4 regions of the Pseudomonas sp. TNT2022 ID642 genome follow, and region 1 is predicted to be linked to each of the others. Evidence: riboswitches for the same ligand, from Rfam matches in the RefSeq annotation. Region 1 holds a riboswitch; each other region holds the start of a gene.
What was found. Region 1 has a riboswitch for cobalamin ahead of M5G26_RS13220 (TonB-dependent receptor plug domain-containing protein). Riboswitches for the same ligand answer to the same signal wherever they lie in the genome.

Region 1 (4,182 bases):
CCCTTTGAGCCCGGGGGATTTCAAGTCATCGGTCTGCTGCGCATCGAATGAAATCGCTGCCCCCGCCGCACTGGCGAAATGGCTGAGTACCTCGGTCAGGCTACCGGCAGCAATGTCGAAGGATTTAACCGAACTCTGTTGCGCCGACACTGGCGCGGCCAATGTCGTTGTCGACCAGACCCCGGCCGTCGTTGCCGCCAGTAGTCCGACCTTCACTGCGGTCGCCAGACGACCAGACTTGTACACCCGAGACATGCTTACCCTCCCCCAGAAACGCTGAATAAAAACTCATTGAGGGATGAGCCGAACGGTGTGCGTGAAAAGTGCAAACGCTGTAAAAAATATTTCCGGTTCACGGTGCCCATCACTGGGCAGGCGGCGACACATTGACCCAATAACGGCTGTAGCGCGTGATGCGCAAGGACAATCCACTCTCCAGCGCCGCCAGTGCGAGGTCGGTGTTGTCGATCGGAAATGCGCCGGAAACCTTCAGTTGGGCGATCCGCGCATCGCACCGCAGCACGCCGTGGCGGTAACGCGAAATATCCGCCAGCAGCTCGGCCAGAGGACGGTTGAGCGCGATGATGCTGCCTTGCTGCCAGGCACCGACCGACGCATCGTTGCGGCGAATCGCGCTGACCGAGCGGCTATTGAAATCCAGTGATTGTCCAGCCTCTAAACGCACGGTCGAGCCACCGCCCGCCGAGCTGACTTCGACAGCCTTCTCGATCACCGACACCTCGCCACCACCGTCCTGTGAGCGGACGATAAACCGCGTGCCCAACGCCAGCACTTGTCCATGCCGGGTCAGTACTTTGAACGGACGCTGCAACGGATCAACCGCGGTGCTCACCAGAATCTCGCCCCACAGTAATTCCAGGGTGCGCTGGCGACCGTCGAAGCGCAGATTGACTGAGGTGTCGGTGTTGAGCAGCAGGGAACTGCCATCGGCCAGACGAAACTCGCGTCGCTCGCCCACGCCGGTACGGAAATCGGCCAGCAGGTTTTGCGACGGCTCACTGCGCCAGCCCAGCCAGCCCAGCGAACCGGCCGAGGCCAGCAACACTACGCTGCGCAATACCTGCCGCCGGGATCGTTCGACCCCGCGCAACGCCGGTGCCGCCAAGGTGCCTGGCACGCTGGCCATTTGTTCGCCAACGGCCGCCATATGTTGCCAGGCTTGGTGATGGGCAGGGTCAGCGCGCAACCAGTCGTTCCAGGCTTCGCGATCAGCCTCGGTGGCGATGCCGGAATGCAGACGTGCGTACCAGCGCGCGGCGGCGCTGATCGCTTGTAGTTCGGCGGGCGACAGGCTCATGCCAGTTGCATCTGAATCTGCATCAGACAGCAATGCTCCATGGCTTTGGCCATGTAGTTGTTGACGCTGCGCACGCTGATGTTCAAGCGCTCGGCAATTTGCGGGTAGGTCAGACCATCGAATTGCGACAGGATAAACGTCTGCTTGACCTTCGGCCCCAGCCCTTGCAGAAGACGGTCGATTTCCACCAGCGCCTGTAACAGGATCGCCTGCTCTTCCAGCGAAGGCTGTTGCTCCTGTGGCATGGCCGCCAACGCTTCCAGCCAGGATTGCTCCAGCGAACGACGGCGGAACAGATCGACGAGCAAACCTTTGGCGATCATCGAGAGGTAAGGACGCGGCTCGCGAATATCCAGAGCGCTGCGGGCCTTGATGACCCGGACAAAGGTGTCCTGCGCCAGATCGGCCGCATCGAAAGAATTGCTCAGACGCTTGCGTAACCAGCCTTTCAACCACCCGTGATGGTCGCAATACAGGTCATTGACGGCGCTGCGCAGGGATAAATCGTCGGCGGACATGAGGCTGGAATAATTCGCGAGTGATAATGACTCTTATTGTCTGGCGCGCGACGGGTGCTTGGCAATAGGCAACACGGGCCATTTTCATCCCCATAACCCGGATCCCGAAAAGTTGACGAACGGTCTGTCGAATGTTCAGATGCCGCCCAGTTTCAGGTGTCCCATGCCGCCGTGCATGGGGTGAAACGGGAAACCGGTACGTTCTTTTCGAACAAGTCCGGTGCTGCCCCCGCAACGGTATGCGCGTGATGCTTTCGACAGACCACTGTGGCCACTGGGCCATGGGAAGGTGAAAGCCTCGATACGCGCGAGCCCGGAGACCGGCCTGGAATTTCGTTTGGCAAAATCCTGCGGTGGGCGGGCATGGGCCGGTATTGGCTGTGCGCGATGCCTTCTCCTGCATGCTCTTCTGCGAAGATCCTTTTCGAGAAGACAATGATTCGACCTTTCAACACTTCTGCTCCAACCCTGTTCCTTGGCTGCCTGTTCAGCCCGCTGCTGCTGGCCGACGACGCACCGCTGGAACTCCATCAGCAAATCGTTTCTGCACCGTCAGTGGAATCCACCACCGTCGCCGACATGGCGAAGTTCGGCAGCAAGGTCGAGATCGTCAGCCGCGAACAGATCGAACGTGCTGGCCCCAGCGCCGATGTCAGCCGCGTGATGCAGATGTTCATCCCCGGCCTGTATGTGGCGCCGAAAAACGGCCCGTTCGATTACGGCACTTATTCGCTGCTCGGCGGGCGCAACGACGACACGCTGATCCTGCTCGACGGCGTGCGCCTGAACAATCGCCTGTACGGCGGCCTCTATCTGGACACCCTGCCGGCCAACGCCATCGAACGCATCGAAGTGCTCAAGGGTGGCCAGAGCCTGTTGTTCGGCACCCAGGCCGTGTCTGGCGTGATCAACATCGTCACCCGCAGCCCGCAATCGCGCAAAGCCTCCGGCGAGGTGAATCTGGGCGTCGACAGCTTTGGCGGCACTACCGAGGATGCCCGCGTCGAGAATATCTTCACTAACGGTTTCGGCGATCTTGGTTTGCTGGCGTACGTCAGCCATAACGTCTCCGACGGCTATCAGCCGTACCGCAATCGCGACATGAAAAACGTCAGCGAGAAGAACCGCGCCTACGAAGTCACCACCTTCGGCGGCAAGGCGATTCAGTCGTTGGGCGATGATTCAAGGCTGGAACTGTTCTACCAATATGCCGACGCCAATCTCGACTTCGCCCGCCCGGTCGACAATCACAAGACCACCAACGATCGCGTGCAGCAGATCGCCACAGCGACGTTCGAACAGAACATCAACGAGCGACTGAGCTACTTCATCAAAGGTCATCTCAACGACTGGGACACGCGCTACACGCGGATCAACAATGTCGCCGGTGGCGGCACCAAAGTCATCAACCACAACGACTATTGGGGCTTCACCGACTGGGGTGTGCAGGCCGAAGGCAAGGCCGAGTTGCCCGGCGGCCATGTGCTGGTGTTCGGCAGCGACAACCAATGGTTCAAGGGCCAGGACGATGTACTGATCATCGATAACGACAAGGCCGAAGCCCACGCGATCTATACGCAATTGCGCCCGCAGATCGACGCCCTGCCCGACTGGCATCCGAGCATCGGTGTGCGCCACGAAGCCATGAGCGGCGGCGACGGTGCCACGGTCGGCATGCTCACTTCGCTGTATGACCTCAACGACAACTGGTCGGTGCGCGGACAATACGGCAGCGCCTACAAACTGCCGAACGCCGAGCAATTGTTCGTCAATGAACCGGGCGACGAGATCGGCAATCGCAACCTGAAACCGGAAAAAAGCCGCAACGCTGAACTCGGTGTCGACTACAAAGGCTTCTTGCTCGACCGTGAATTCAGCGCCAGCGTGACCCTGTTCAAACGCAAGATCGACGACCTGATCACCCTCGATGGTATCCAGTGGGTCAACGGTGAAGGCACGATCCAGATGCGCGGTTTCGAGGCCGACGCCAAACTGGCGCTCAACGATCAGTGGAGCCTGCAAGCGGACATGACGCGTAATCTCACCGAATCGCGCACGGGGGCGACCATCAACGACATTCCGAGCTTTTTCGCCCGTTCGCGCGTGGGTTATGAAGCGGAAAATCGCCTGTGGGGTGCCGGCGGCGCGATCCGCTACATCCGCGACATCACCAGTTCGAAACAGGTGGAATACGGCCATTATTCGGTGGTCGATGCCGACGCTTATCGCTACCTCGACAATGCCCACCAACACCGCGTGAGCCTGCTGGTGGAAAACCTCTTCGACCGCGATTACGTCACCAGCCGCTCGAGCAACGTCGACAACCTCGGCCGGCCGTTCACCTCC
Region 2 (4,182 bases), on a different contig from region 1:
ATAGAATTCCTTGACCGGGCCCAGACACAAAACGGCCAGCGGCTTGGCGCCTTCGGGCAATTTCAACAAATCCGCCAGTGCCTGCGGCTCGAACAGCGAAACCCAGCCCATGCCCAAGCCTTCGGCGCGCGCGGCCAGCCACAGATTCTGGATCGCGCAGGACAGCGAAGCCATGTCCATTTCCGGCAGCGTGCGGCGACCGAAGATGTGTTTTTCGCGATCGTCCATCAATGCGGCAACCAACACCTCGGCGCAGTCATGGATGCCTTCGACTTTGAGTTTCATGAACTCGTCACTGCGCTCGCCGAGGGCTTCAGCGGTGCGGATGCGTTCCTCTTCCACAAGATTCTGGATCTCGCCGCGCAGGGTACGGTCGCTGATGCGGATGAAGCGCCAGGGCTGCATCAGGCCGACGCTTGGGGCCTGGTGGGCGGCTTCCAGTAGTCGGCGCAGCAGTTCTGGTTCAACGGTGCCGCCGGTGAAGTGACGCATGTCGCGGCGTTCGGCAATGGCTTTGTAGACCGCTTGGCGTTCGGCTTCGGTAAATGAGTTGTCGGTCATGGCCCCATCGCTGGCAAGCCAGCTCCCACAGGGGATTGCATTTCTTCAGGAAGCTCACCGTCCACTGTGGGAGCTGGCTTGCCAGCGATGGCGGCCTGGAGGCCAGGCGCAAACAATGCTGCGACAGCCGCAGGATTCGACGGGAAATAGAAGTGCACATAAGAAGCCGTCATCCGCCCATCGCGATAAACCGCCTCCGCCCCACGCCCACCGTTCGGGCTCAAGCCACGGGCAATCGGCGTCAACTCAGTCGTCGTCAGGGAGTGGTGATAAGTGTGGCCACGCAACGAACCTTCCGGCAGATCCACCGCTTGCAATGCCAACGCCGCCAGACGCTTTTGCATTACTGCATCGCCCTTAAGCAGGCCGACCAGTTCGGCGCGAGTGCCTTCAACATCCGTCAAAGAGTCGAGCAGATACAACATGCCGCCACATTCAGCGAGCAACGGTTTGCCCGTCGCGTGATGCGCACGAATCGCCTCCAGCATCGCGGTGTTTTGCGACAACGCAACGTGGTGCAATTCCGGATAACCACCGGGCAGATACAGACTGTCAGCGTCAGGCAATTGCGTATCGCGGATCGGCGAGAAGAAACTCAGCTCGGCGCCCATCGCCCGCAACAGATCGAGACTCGCGCCATAGGTGAAGGCAAACGCTTCATCGCGGGCGACGGCAATTCGCACGTTTTTCAGCAACGGTTCGACGGCGATCACATCAGGCGCGGCGAATTCCACGGCCGGTGGCAGCGCTACCTCGCAACTGCTGGCCAATGCATCGGCGGCGGCGTCGAGACGCACATCCAGATCATTCAGTTCGCTGGCCTGAACCAGGCCGAGATGACGACTTGGCAACTCAATGCCCGTCTCACGGGACAATGCGCCATACCAGCGCAGGCCTTCGGTGAGGCTGCCTTCGAGCAATTGCGCATGGCGCAAGGTGCCGACACGATTGGCCAGCACGCCGGCAAACGGCAGATCCGGCTGATACTTCGCCAAGCCCAGCGCCAGCGCACCAAAGGTTTGCGCCATGGCCGTGCCGTCGATCACGCCGAGCACCGGCACACCAAAATGCCGCGCCAGATCGGCGCTGGAAGGCGTGCCATCAAACAGGCCCATCACACCTTCGATCAGAATCAGATCCGCCTCGGCAGCGGCTTCCCACAACAGGCGACGACTTTCCTGCTCGCCGACCATCCACATGTCCAGTTGATACACCGGCGCACCGCTGGCGCGCTCGAGAATCATCGGATCAAGAAAGTCCGGGCCGCATTTGAACACGCGCACTTTGCGCCCCTGATTGCGATGCAAACGGGCCAGTGCGGCGGTGACGGTGGTCTTGCCCTGACCGGAGGCCGGCGCGGCGATGAGCACCGCCGGGCAGTGACGTGGTTGATTCAAAGTTCGACGCCTTTCTGCGCTTTGATGCCAGCCTGGAAGGCGTGTTTGAGCATGCCCATTTCAGTCACGGTGTCGCCCATTTCGATCATTTCCGGCTTGGCCGCGCGACCGGTGACGATCACATGCTGCATCGGCGGACGCGCCTGCAAATCGCTGAGCACCTGATCGAGATCGAGGTAACCATGTTTGAGAGCGATGTTGAGTTCGTCGAGCACCACCAGACCGATCGACGGATCGCGCAGCAGTTCGCGGGACACAGCCCACGCGGCTTCGGCAGCGGCGATGTCGCGCTGACGATCCTGGGTTTCCCAGGTGAAGCCCTCGCCCATCACATGAAAGCGCACTTGCTCAGGGAAGCGGCGGAAAAACAATTCTTCGCCGGTGCTGTTGCGCCCCTTGATGAACTGCACGACGCCGCACTGCATGCCGTGGCCCATGGCGCGCGCAAGCATGCCGAAGGCCGAGCTGCTTTTGCCTTTGCCGTTACCGGTCAACACCAGTACCAGGCCGCACTCGTCAGGCGAGTTGGCGATGCGTTCGTCGATCACGGCTTTTTTGCGCTGCATACGGGCCAGATGGCGTTCGTCGCGCTCGGGGGAATCAGTCATGGGGGAGCTCTCCGTTGAGGCTGGATAACGGCGGGCAGGCACAAGAATAGACGGCAAAAAGCCTGGCATCGCCCACCGTGATGCCGCTGGATGGATCAGGCCGGTCTCCGGGCTCATGAGCGGCGTTGGCCTGACTGCGCGCCTTCCCGCTTCTGTCGAGGCAGTGGCTCAAGGCGCAGTTTTCACTCATTTACCGTTGCGGGGGCAGCGCCGGGATCGTGGTGGTTCTTCGTGCGAAGACAACCCTCACCGGCTTCCCTGTTTCACTCTGTCGACGCAGGTCACAGAGCACCTGAAACAAGCCGCGAAGGTTAGAGGGTTGGGGGGGGAGCGTCAATTAAAGAGGCGGCCATCGGGCGAATAACTGCCGCCGATCAATTATCTGACGCCAATCTTGTGCCACACTGATACAAATGATATCAAAGAGCCATGCTTTTCCCGAAAAGCCCACTACAACAATAAAGGATGATGACGATGCAAGGCATGATCATCAGCAACCCGCGCCTGGAATTTCTGCGCCCGGTGCTTGAACGCTGGTTTGACTGTATCGACCGCTACAACGCCGTGCGCGGCGACAGCGACACCCCTTACTGGCATGACGAGAAAGCCAATCTCGGATTGCTCTCGGCAGCCGCCTGGATGGCTGAGCTGGTCACTTTGAACGACACTGCCACGCGCAAACAGAACGAAGAAGGCGAGCGCAATGCCCGCGCCGATCTGTTTCTCGCCGGCGCCGAAGACCGCGCCTTTATCCAGGCCACCCAGCGCTGGCCAAAGGTTACCAACCTCAATCTGACCCAAGCCCTGCTGGACATCACCAACGACGCCAAACGCATCAGTTATGCCAGCGACCTCAAGCTCGGCTGCCTGTTTGTCGCGCCGCAAAAAGCCCAGCACAGCGCCAGCCCCGAAGAGCTGCAGGACATGGTCGACGATCTGCAAAAGGAACACACCTGCGCGGTCGCCTGGTATTTCCCTTACGCCTACCGCAAGTTGCGCAGCGAAGCGGGCAACTATCACCCGGGCATCGCCGTGCTGTTCAAAGAGGCCCGCGGCTGAGCAGTTGAACCATCGGGCTTGCGCCCTCCTCTATGATTAGGAATGCATTCATAGGGAAGATCAGCAATGCGCAAGCCCCAGCTCGTTTTTGTCATCGCCTTCGCCGGAGGACTCGCCGCCTGCGGTGAAACCTCCAGCCTGCAAGTCTCCGACGGCACCGGCTCGTCGCCGAAGCTGCCCGAACCGAACAAGACCCTGATCCCGACGGTGAATATCGCCCCGGCAATCGGCTGGCCGGAGGGCGCTAAACCGACGGCAGCGACTGGCACGCAAGTCGCTGCATTCGCCGAAGGCCTCGACCATCCGCGCTGGCTTTACGTACTGCCCAACGGCGACGTGCTGGTGGCAGAAACCAATGCCCCGCCCAAACCTGATGACAGCAGCGGCATTCGCGGCTGGGTCATGAAGAAAGTCATGGGTAAGGCCGGCGCCGGCGTGCCGAGCCCGAATCGCATCACCTTGCTGCGTGACGCCGACCACGATGGCGTCGCGGAAACACGCACGGTGTTTCTGCAGAACCTCAACTCGCCGTTCGGCATGACCCTGGTCGGCAATGA
Region 3 (4,182 bases), on a different contig from region 1:
GCCTTGGGCATCGATGACGTGGCAGCTTGCGTCAAGGTCGACGACACCTGGCCGGGGATTCTCGAAGGGCGCGCCGCCGGCATGTGGACGGTGGCGTTGACCTGTTCCGGCAACGCACTGGGCCTGAGCTATGAGCAATACAAGGCGTTGCCGTTGGATCGACTGGCGGAAGAACGTTCGCGGATCGGCAAGATGTTCGCGCCTTCACGTCCGCATTACCTGATCGACACCATCGCCGAGCTGCCCGAAGTGATCGACGACATCAATGCGCGCTTGTCCCGGGGCGAAACCCCGCAGTCCTGCTGAAACCTGATCGTTCCCACGCTCTGCGTGGGAATGCCTCTAGGGACGCTCCGCGTCCAGTGACGCAGAGCGTCACGGGCTGCATTCCCACGCAGGAGCGTGGGAACGATCAGTGGCCTCGCTCAAATCGCAGGCAAAAAAAAGCTGCCAAAACTGGCAGCAAAAACTTTAAGAACACGCGATGTATTGGCCTCAGCATAGACGCCGGATAATGACATTGTCATGACAGCCGCAAATTCATTCAACCGACCCTGCCCCGTCATCAGGATGTCATCAAGATCACGGCAGAATCCTCGCAAACCGTCTTGAGCCTCGCGACGGATGCTCTGCAAGGATTCCCATGAAAGACGACGCCTCGCTGTTTGCCGCCATCGACCTGGGTTCGAATGCCTTTCGCCTGATGATCGGCCAGTCGGTGCGCAGTCGAAAGGGCTTGCAGATTCAGGAAGTGAAAACCTTGCGCGAACCGGTGCGGCTGGCCGAAGGCTTTGACGGCGGCGCACTGGATGCGTTGGCACTGGATCGCGGCTGGCAGGCGTTGGCGCGATTCGGCAAGAAGCTGCGCGGTTTCGAGGCCGGCCGGGTACGCGCGGTGGCAACCAGCGCAGTGCGCGAGGCTGATAATGCGCAGCTGTTTCTGGCCAGTGCTGAACGGCATCTGGGCTTTCCCATTGATGTCATCTGCGGCCATGAAGAGGCGCGACTGGTCTACGCCGGCGTGACCCATGCCTTGCCCAGCGTAGACGACCTGCGCCTGGTGGTCGACATCGGCGGAGGTTCGACCGAACTGATCCTCGGCCAGGGTTCACAACCGTTGCTCACTGAAAGCATCGCCATCGGCAGCGGCACCTTGAGCACGCGGTTCTTTCGCGGCGGCGATGTGTCTGCCGGCGCGCTACAGGCGGCCGAACGCTTCGCCATCCTGCAGTTTGAAAAAGTTGCCCGGCGCTATCGTGCGCAGGGCTGGCAGCAAACCATTGGCTCCTCCGGCACCGCACGCATGCTGGCCAAAGTGCTCAAGGCCAATCGCCTGAATGACTTCGGCCAGGACGGCATCACCTACGGCGGCCTGCTGCGCCTGTCGTTACTTCTGCTGAAAGTGAACAACGTGCAACAGCTCAAGCTCGCCGGCCTGCAACCCCATCGCCAGAGCATTCTGCCTGGTGGGCTGGTGTTGATGCTGGCGGCGTTCAAAGTGTTCGGCATTGCGCAAATGCTGCCCTCCGAACCGGGCCTGCGTTTAGGCGTCTTGCACGGTTTGATGAGCCAGCACTAATCCTCGCCACGACAGATTCGTCTCCCCTTCAGCGGCTTGATCGACTACCATGCCGCCGCTGGTTCCCGAACGGGACTAATAGGGAATTCGGGGTGCTTGCACAGCATTGACCGGAACTGCCCCCGCAACTGTAGGTGCTGAGCCTGCTCCAAGACTGCCACTGGGTGAACCCCGGGAAGGCCGGAGCCAGGCGATGACGCATCAGTCAGGAGACCTGCCGGCACAGTGACTGACTAACCGGCGGGGTGTCCGGGAAGGACATCGTGCCGTGTACTTCTTCTTTTGATGACCGGCCTTGCGCAGTTTCCCTGACCGCGTTCGATGGTGTGTTTCCGATCCGTACTCTCCCGCTCCCGTACGGTTCCCCTGGAGACTGCCCCATGCTGCTGCCCCGCATTGCCACCCTCATCACCGGCCTGAGCCTTTGCGCCATGGCGCAGGCGGCCCCGACTGCGTATCCGCTGACGATCGACAACTGCGGCAGCACCCTGACCTTCCAGCACGCACCAACGCGCACGGTGACCATCGGCCAGGCCGGCACGGAAATGCTCTACGCCATGGGCCTGGGCGAGAAAGTCGTCGGCACTTCGCTGTGGTTCAACAACGTGCTGGATATATACAAGGCGCAGAATGACAAGATCGAGCGTCTGGCCGACAACGAGCCGAGCTTTGAATCGGTGATCGGCAAGCGCCCGGAACTGGTCGCCGTGGAGCTGGAATGGATGGTCGGCCCGCAAGGTGCGGTGGGCACTCGCGAACAGTTTCATGAGCTGAAGATTCCGACCTACCTGCTGCCTTCCGATTGCGAAGCCAAGGACAACCTCGTCGGCGCCGATGGCACGCGGCTGGCGCCGTTCCGCATCGACACGATTTACAAAAGCGTGAGCCAACTGGCGCAGATCTTCGATGTGCAGGAGCGCGGCCAGCAGCTCAACGACGAACTCAAGGCCAGTCTCGCCAAATCGATTGCCACAGCCCAAGGCAAACAGCTGAAGGATGCCAGCGCGCTGGTCTGGTTCTCCAGCGCACAAATGGACATCGAGCCATTCGTGGCCGGGCACAAAGGCGTTCCCGATTTCATGCTTAGCACCCTCGGCGTGCGCAACGTCGTGCAGTCCGATGAAGAGTGGCCAACGGTCGGCTGGGAAACCATCGCCAAGGCCAACCCGACTTTCCTTGTGATCGCGCGCATGGACCGTCGTCGCTTCCCTGCCGACGACTATGAAAAGAAACTCGCCTTCCTGCGCAGTGATCCGGTGACGCGCAACATGGACGCGGTGAAACACAACCGCATCATCATTCTCGACGCCATGGCCATGCAGGCCAGCCTGCGCATGTTCGACGGCATCGAGCAACTGGCCACGGCCATCAGCGGCTATGATCTGTCGCAATGAGTGCCAGCCTGATCCGTACGCTGCTTGCCCTGGCGACGCTGTTGATTGCAGTGGTTGCTGGCGTGGCCATTGGTGAAACCTCGATTGAACCGGGTGTGGTGGTGCAAGTGCTGGCGAACAAGTTGTGGAACGCCGGTTACGCGCTCGACCCGATCGACGAAGGCATCGTCTGGAACTACCGCCTGACCCGCGCACTGGTCGCGGCGGCGTGCGGTGCCGGTCTGGCGACGTGCGGGGTGATTTTGCAGTCGCTGCTGCGCAACCCGTTGGCCGATCCGTATCTGCTGGGGATTTCTGCCGGCGCCTCGACCGGGGCCGTGATGGTCGCGCTGCTTGGCGTCGGTGCCGGGTTGATCTCGCTGTCGGTCGGTGCCTTTGCCGGCGCCGTGACGGCGTTCGTGCTGGTGATTGTGCTGGCGCGGGTCAGCGGCTCGGCCAGCGGTACCGGGCAGATCATTCTTGCGGGGATCGCCGGCTCGCAGCTGTTCAATGCGCTGACAGCGTTTCTGATCACTCGCTCGGCCAGCTCCGAGCAGGCGCGCGGCATCATGTTCTGGCTGCTGGGCAATCTTGGCGGCGTGCGCTGGCCATCGGTGTGGCTGGCAGTGCCGGTTGCCGTGCTGGGACTGGTCGTGTGCCTGTGGCATCGGCGGGCGCTGGATGCGTTTACCTTTGGCGCGGATTCGGCGGCATCCCTCGGCATTCCGGTGCGGCGCGTGCAGATTCTGCTGATTGGCTGCGCGGCGCTGGTGACGGCGGTGATGGTGTCGATTGTCGGTTCGATCGGTTTTGTCGGACTGGTGATTCCCCACGCCGCGCGTCTGTTGCTTGGCACCGGGCATGCACGACTGCTGCCGGCCAGTGCGTTGGGCGGCGCAGTGTTTCTGATTGCCGCTGATGTGCTGTCGCGCACGTTGATCAAGGGCCAGGTGATTCCGGTCGGGGTGATTACCGCGCTGGTGGGGGCGCCGGTGTTTGCCTTGATTCTGGTTGGCCGCAGGTCTTCGCGATGAACAGTGTTCTGAGTTGTTCCGGGTTGACGTTCAAGGTGCGCGGCGCCGAGTTGCTCAACGGTGTCAGCCTTGAAGTTCGGCGCGGCGAAACCCTGGGCATCGTCGGGCCGAACGGTTCGGGGAAATCCACCCTGCTGAAACTGCTGGCCGGGTTGCGCGAACCCAGCGCTGGCGAGGTGCTGCTTGAAGGTCAGCG
Region 4 (4,182 bases), on a different contig from region 1:
GCGGCGCTTCAGGGCTGGACTGGGCGAAACCAGTGGTGTTGAGAATCACCCCCGCCTCGACTTCGTCCAGCCAATCCTCGACCACCGCCAGGCAGCCGGGTTCTTTCAGACTGGCCACGGCGATCGGCAGTGGATTAAGCCCGGCCGCCTGCAAACGCTGGCAGAAAACATCAATGAAAGCGGTGTTCGCCGCTTGCAGATGCGAGCGGTAAAACAGCACCGCCGCCACCGGGTTTTCCGGCCGCCATTCGGCTTGCCAGTCACTCAGTGCGGCGCTGGTTTTGTTCGGGTGGTAGATCGCCGTGCGCGGCAGGGTCTGCGGTTCTTCCCAGGCGTAATCGCGGGCGAGCCAACGGTTGGCCAGACAACGGAAAAAATCCAGCGCATTGCCCAGACCGCCCTGACGCAGGAACTGCCAGAGTCGATCACGATCCACCGCGTTGACGGTGCTCAAGTCGCTGAGCTCCGGATCGGGACGGTCATCGCCCGGCACCAGAATCACCTGTACACCACGCTCGGACAGCTCGACCAGACGCTCGACGCCATAACGCCAATAGGCGATGCCACCGTGCAGCGAAATCAAAATGACCTTGGCATGGCGCAGCACTTCATCGACGTACAGATCGACCGAGGCATGATTCTGTACCTGCATGGGATTGGCCAGACGCAGGCTCGGGTAATCCTCGGGCAATTGCTGCGCGGCTTCGGCGAGCAGCGCCAGGCTGGAGTCGCCGCTGCACAGGATTACCAGCTCGGCGGGAGTTTGGCCAAGGTCGGCAATGTTGTCATCCGAGACGAAACCGCCGGGCTGGGTCCTGAGCAGGTGCATGGCTTAAACGCTGAGCGCGGCGCGCAGTTGCGCTTCGAGTTGGGCGGCGTCGAGTTCCTGGCCGATCAGCACCAGACGTGTCACGCGCGCTTCATCGGCGCCCCACTGACGGTCGAAATGTTTGTCGAAACGCGTGCCCACGCCCTGGATCAACAGGCGCATCGGCTTGTTCGGGATCGCCGCGAAACCTTTGACACGGAGGATGCCGTGCTTGACCACCAATTGCGTCAGGGCGTCGAGCAGCAGGCTTTCGTCAGCTTGCGGCAGTTCGATGGAGATCGAATCGAAGGCGTCGTGATCGTGGTCATCGTGATCGTCATCGCCTTCACCATGGTGGTGATCGTGATGGCTGTGGCGGCTGTCGATGTGTTCTTCGGAACCGGCGCCGAGGCCGATCAACACGTCCAGTGGCAGACGGCCGTTGCTGGCTTCGATGATTTTCACCGCCGGTGGCAGCTCTTCGGCGACTTCAGCGCGCACGCGAGCGAGATCTTCCGGGCTGGTTTGGTCGGCTTTGTTCAGGATGACGAGATCGGCGCTGGCCAGTTGGTCGGCGAACAGTTCGTGCAGCGGCGATTCGTGATCGAGGTTCGGGTCGAGTTTGCGCTGGGCGTCGACCTGATCCGGGAACGCAGCGAAAGTGCCAGCGGCCACCGCCGGGCTGTCGACCACGGTGATCACCGCATCAACGGTGCAGGCGCTGCGGATTTCCGGCCACTGGAAGGCTTGCACCAGCGGTTTTGGCAGGGCCAGGCCCGAGGTTTCGATGAGGATGTGGTCGAGGTCGCCGCGACGCGCAACCAGTTCGCGCATCACCGGGAAGAACTCTTCCTGAACGGTGCAGCACAGGCAGCCGTTGGCCAGTTCGTAAACGCGGCCCGTGGCTTCTTCTTCGGTGCAACCGATGGTGCATTGCTTGAGGATTTCACCGTCGATGCCCAGCTCGCCAAACTCGTTGACGATCACCGCAATGCGCCGGCCCTGTGCGTTGTCGAGCATGTGCCGCAGCAGCGTGGTCTTGCCCGAGCCGAGGAAGCCGGTGACGATGGTGACGGGGAGTTTGGCCAGTGTTTTCATCGGTATGCCCTTTGGCAAGCGGCGGGCATACGGGACGAGAACCGGCAACGCGCGTGCGCGCCGGAAGCGTTCGCCACCGGATCACCCCGCCCGGTTGTAGTGAGAATCTGTGACGAGGCAGGTCTCCTGGCTGACGGCGTTCAGGCGCTGGGCCTGGCGTTTGCTGCGCCTTCCCGCTGGCTCATCAGTTGAGCTGGCAGTGGCGTGGCAGCGAACATCACCGTTCACAGTTGCGGGGGCAGCCGCGGCATTGACCGCGTTCCCTTCTTAGCTTCGGCGTGGGCCGAAGAACCTCGAAAGCGCAAGGCTACGCATGGTGTGGTTATGGGTCAATGTTTGGATTGGGGGTATATCCGTTGCTGCGGCTGGGGCCGCTGGCGGTTTCGCTCTTACAGCGAGTCACCTTTTCCAAACGCCGAAAAGGTAACCCAAAAGGCTTTGCCCCGGCGTACGGCACTTCGCTGAGGCTCAGTGTTCCCTCGCTACGGTGTCCATCCGGGGGCATCGCCTACGGTTTGCTTCGCTGCACCTCCTCTCGATGTGTGCGGCTTCGCCGCACGGCGCTGCGCGCCTAACCCCCGGATGAACACCTTCGCTCGGCCTGCCGAAGGGGCAAAAAAGCCAGATCAAAAGCCAGATCAAGAGCCCCTCACCCTAGCCCTCTCCCGGAGGGAGAGGGGACTGATCGAGTTGTTTGGGCGAGGGACGCCGACGTGCGATACCGCGTTGAACTCAGATTTTGAAAAGCCCACAAATCGGCTCCCTCTCCCTCCGGGAGAGGGCTGGGGTGAGGGAAAATCCACCACAAATCCAAAGCCGACCACGCCCCGCTCTTCACCACTCAATAGGCCGAGCGTAGCGAAGGAACCCCGAGCCCCAGCGAGCGGGCCGCACGTAGGAGCAAGCCCTTTTGGTTACTTTTGGGGCGTTTGCCAAAAGTGACCCGCCGTAAGGGCGGAACCCTAATCAGCAACACCCGCAGCAACGGATCCACCCCAAAAAATTGACCAAAACCCCACCCCCATGCTCTCCTACACACCTTGTTACGGGTGCCCTTCACAGGGTGAAACGGGAAACCGGTGAATCATGTGCTTTACTCAAAGCCATGTCAGTCCGGTGCTGCCCCCGCAACGGTAAGCGAGCGAAGCGTCAAAACCACTGTGTCAGCAAGGCATGGGAAGGTGACGCTTGCAGGTCGGCCTGACGCCAACCCCTCGTGAGCCCGGAGACCGGCCCGCAACACACAGCCCGCATTTTTGCGTCGCTGAACATAACAAACCCGCGGTGGGCGGGCGCTGTTCGAACCTCTGCGAGCCCGACCCGCAGGGGTTTTCATGCGCTCAAATCACCCGCTGACACTCCAGAGGGAAGCGCCATGTCGATCATCAGCAGCACCGGCAGCAACACGGACAAAATTTCCAGCACCACCACCCTGAGCCAACGCCTGACCGCCGCGATCTTTGCGTCGATCCTCGGTGCCAGCCTGGTCTACTTCGCCGGTTTCTCACACATCGAAGCGGTGCACAACGCCGCCCACGATACCCGCCACAGCGCCGCGTTCCCGTGCCACTGAGACCTGCCGACATGATCAAGCGTATTGCGCAAACCGCAGGTTTCACCGGCCTGCTGGCCGCCCTGCTCCTCACCCTGCTGCAAAGCTTCTGGGTATCCCCGCTGATTCTTCAGGCAGAGACCTTCGAGAAAGCCGAACCGGTTGCAGAAGTTCACGAACACGCCGCCGGCACCGCTGCGCACACCCACGATGCCGAAGCCTGGGAGCCGGAAGACGGCTGGCAGCGCGTAGTCTCGACCACGGGTGGCAATCTGGTGGTGGCTGTCGGTTTTGCTCTGATGCTCGCGGGTCTTTACACCCTGCGTGCGCCGACCAAAACCTCGCAAGGCCTGCTCTGGGGTCTGGCCGGTTACGCGACATTCGTCCTGGCACCGACGATGGGCCTGCCACCTGAATTGCCGGGCACTGCCGCCGCTGATCTGGCCTCGCGACAAATCTGGTGGATCGGCACTGCCGCTTCGACCGCTGTCGGCCTGTCGCTGATCGCGTTCAGCCGTCACTGGCTGATGAAGATCCTTGGTGTCGCCATTCTCGCGGTGCCGCACGTGATCGGCGCACCACAGCCGCAAGTGCATTCGATGCTCGCTCCCGAGGCATTGGAAGCCCAGTTCAAAATCGCTTCGCAGTTGACCAACGTAGTGTTCTGGCTGGCCCTGGGCCTGATCAGCGCCTGGTTGTTCCGCCGCAAAAGCGCTGGTCAATA

Region 2: it holds a riboswitch for cobalamin, as region 1 does, so the genes downstream of both, cobO (cob(I)yrinic acid a,c-diamide adenosyltransferase) here and M5G26_RS13220 (TonB-dependent receptor plug domain-containing protein) in region 1, are expected to answer to the same signal.
Region 3: it holds a riboswitch for cobalamin, as region 1 does, so the genes downstream of both, M5G26_RS08520 (ABC transporter substrate-binding protein) here and M5G26_RS13220 (TonB-dependent receptor plug domain-containing protein) in region 1, are expected to answer to the same signal.
Region 4: it holds a riboswitch for cobalamin, as region 1 does, so the genes downstream of both, cobW (cobalamin biosynthesis protein CobW) here and M5G26_RS13220 (TonB-dependent receptor plug domain-containing protein) in region 1, are expected to answer to the same signal.

Annotation. Positions count from the first base shown of each region.
Region 1 covers NZ_JAMDGW010000012.1:210,567-214,748, reverse strand. Annotated here, with positions in the region: gene M5G26_RS13235 (TonB-dependent siderophore receptor) at 1-255, opposite strand, end outside; gene M5G26_RS13230 (FecR domain-containing protein) at 365-1,318, opposite strand; gene M5G26_RS13225 (sigma-70 family RNA polymerase sigma factor) at 1,315-1,836, opposite strand; cobalamin riboswitch at 1,974-2,179, shown strand; gene M5G26_RS13220 (TonB-dependent receptor plug domain-containing protein) at 2,272-4,182, shown strand, end outside.
Region 2 covers NZ_JAMDGW010000040.1:8,528-12,709, reverse strand. Annotated here, with positions in the region: gene bluB (5,6-dimethylbenzimidazole synthase) at 1-561, opposite strand, end outside; gene M5G26_RS28080 (cobyrinate a,c-diamide synthase) at 558-1,958, opposite strand; gene cobO (cob(I)yrinic acid a,c-diamide adenosyltransferase) at 1,955-2,566, opposite strand; cobalamin riboswitch at 2,648-2,877, opposite strand; gene M5G26_RS28070 (hypothetical protein) at 3,041-3,625, shown strand; gene M5G26_RS28065 (PQQ-dependent sugar dehydrogenase) at 3,692-4,182, shown strand, end outside.
Region 3 covers NZ_JAMDGW010000007.1:591,391-595,572, forward strand. Annotated here, with positions in the region: gene phnX (phosphonoacetaldehyde hydrolase) at 1-306, shown strand, start outside; gene M5G26_RS08510 (hypothetical protein) at 426-635, opposite strand; gene M5G26_RS08515 (Ppx/GppA family phosphatase) at 644-1,579, shown strand; cobalamin riboswitch at 1,622-1,815, shown strand; gene M5G26_RS08520 (ABC transporter substrate-binding protein) at 1,960-2,973, shown strand; gene M5G26_RS08525 (FecCD family ABC transporter permease) at 2,982-3,986, shown strand; gene M5G26_RS08530 (ABC transporter ATP-binding protein) at 3,983-4,182, shown strand, end outside.
Region 4 covers NZ_JAMDGW010000007.1:370,338-374,519, forward strand. Annotated here, with positions in the region: gene cobN (cobaltochelatase subunit CobN) at 1-829, opposite strand, end outside; gene cobW (cobalamin biosynthesis protein CobW) at 833-1,906, opposite strand; cobalamin riboswitch at 2,006-2,217, opposite strand; cobalamin riboswitch at 2,937-3,158, shown strand; gene M5G26_RS07560 (CbtB domain-containing protein) at 3,282-3,479, shown strand; gene M5G26_RS07565 (CbtA family protein) at 3,491-4,182, shown strand, end outside.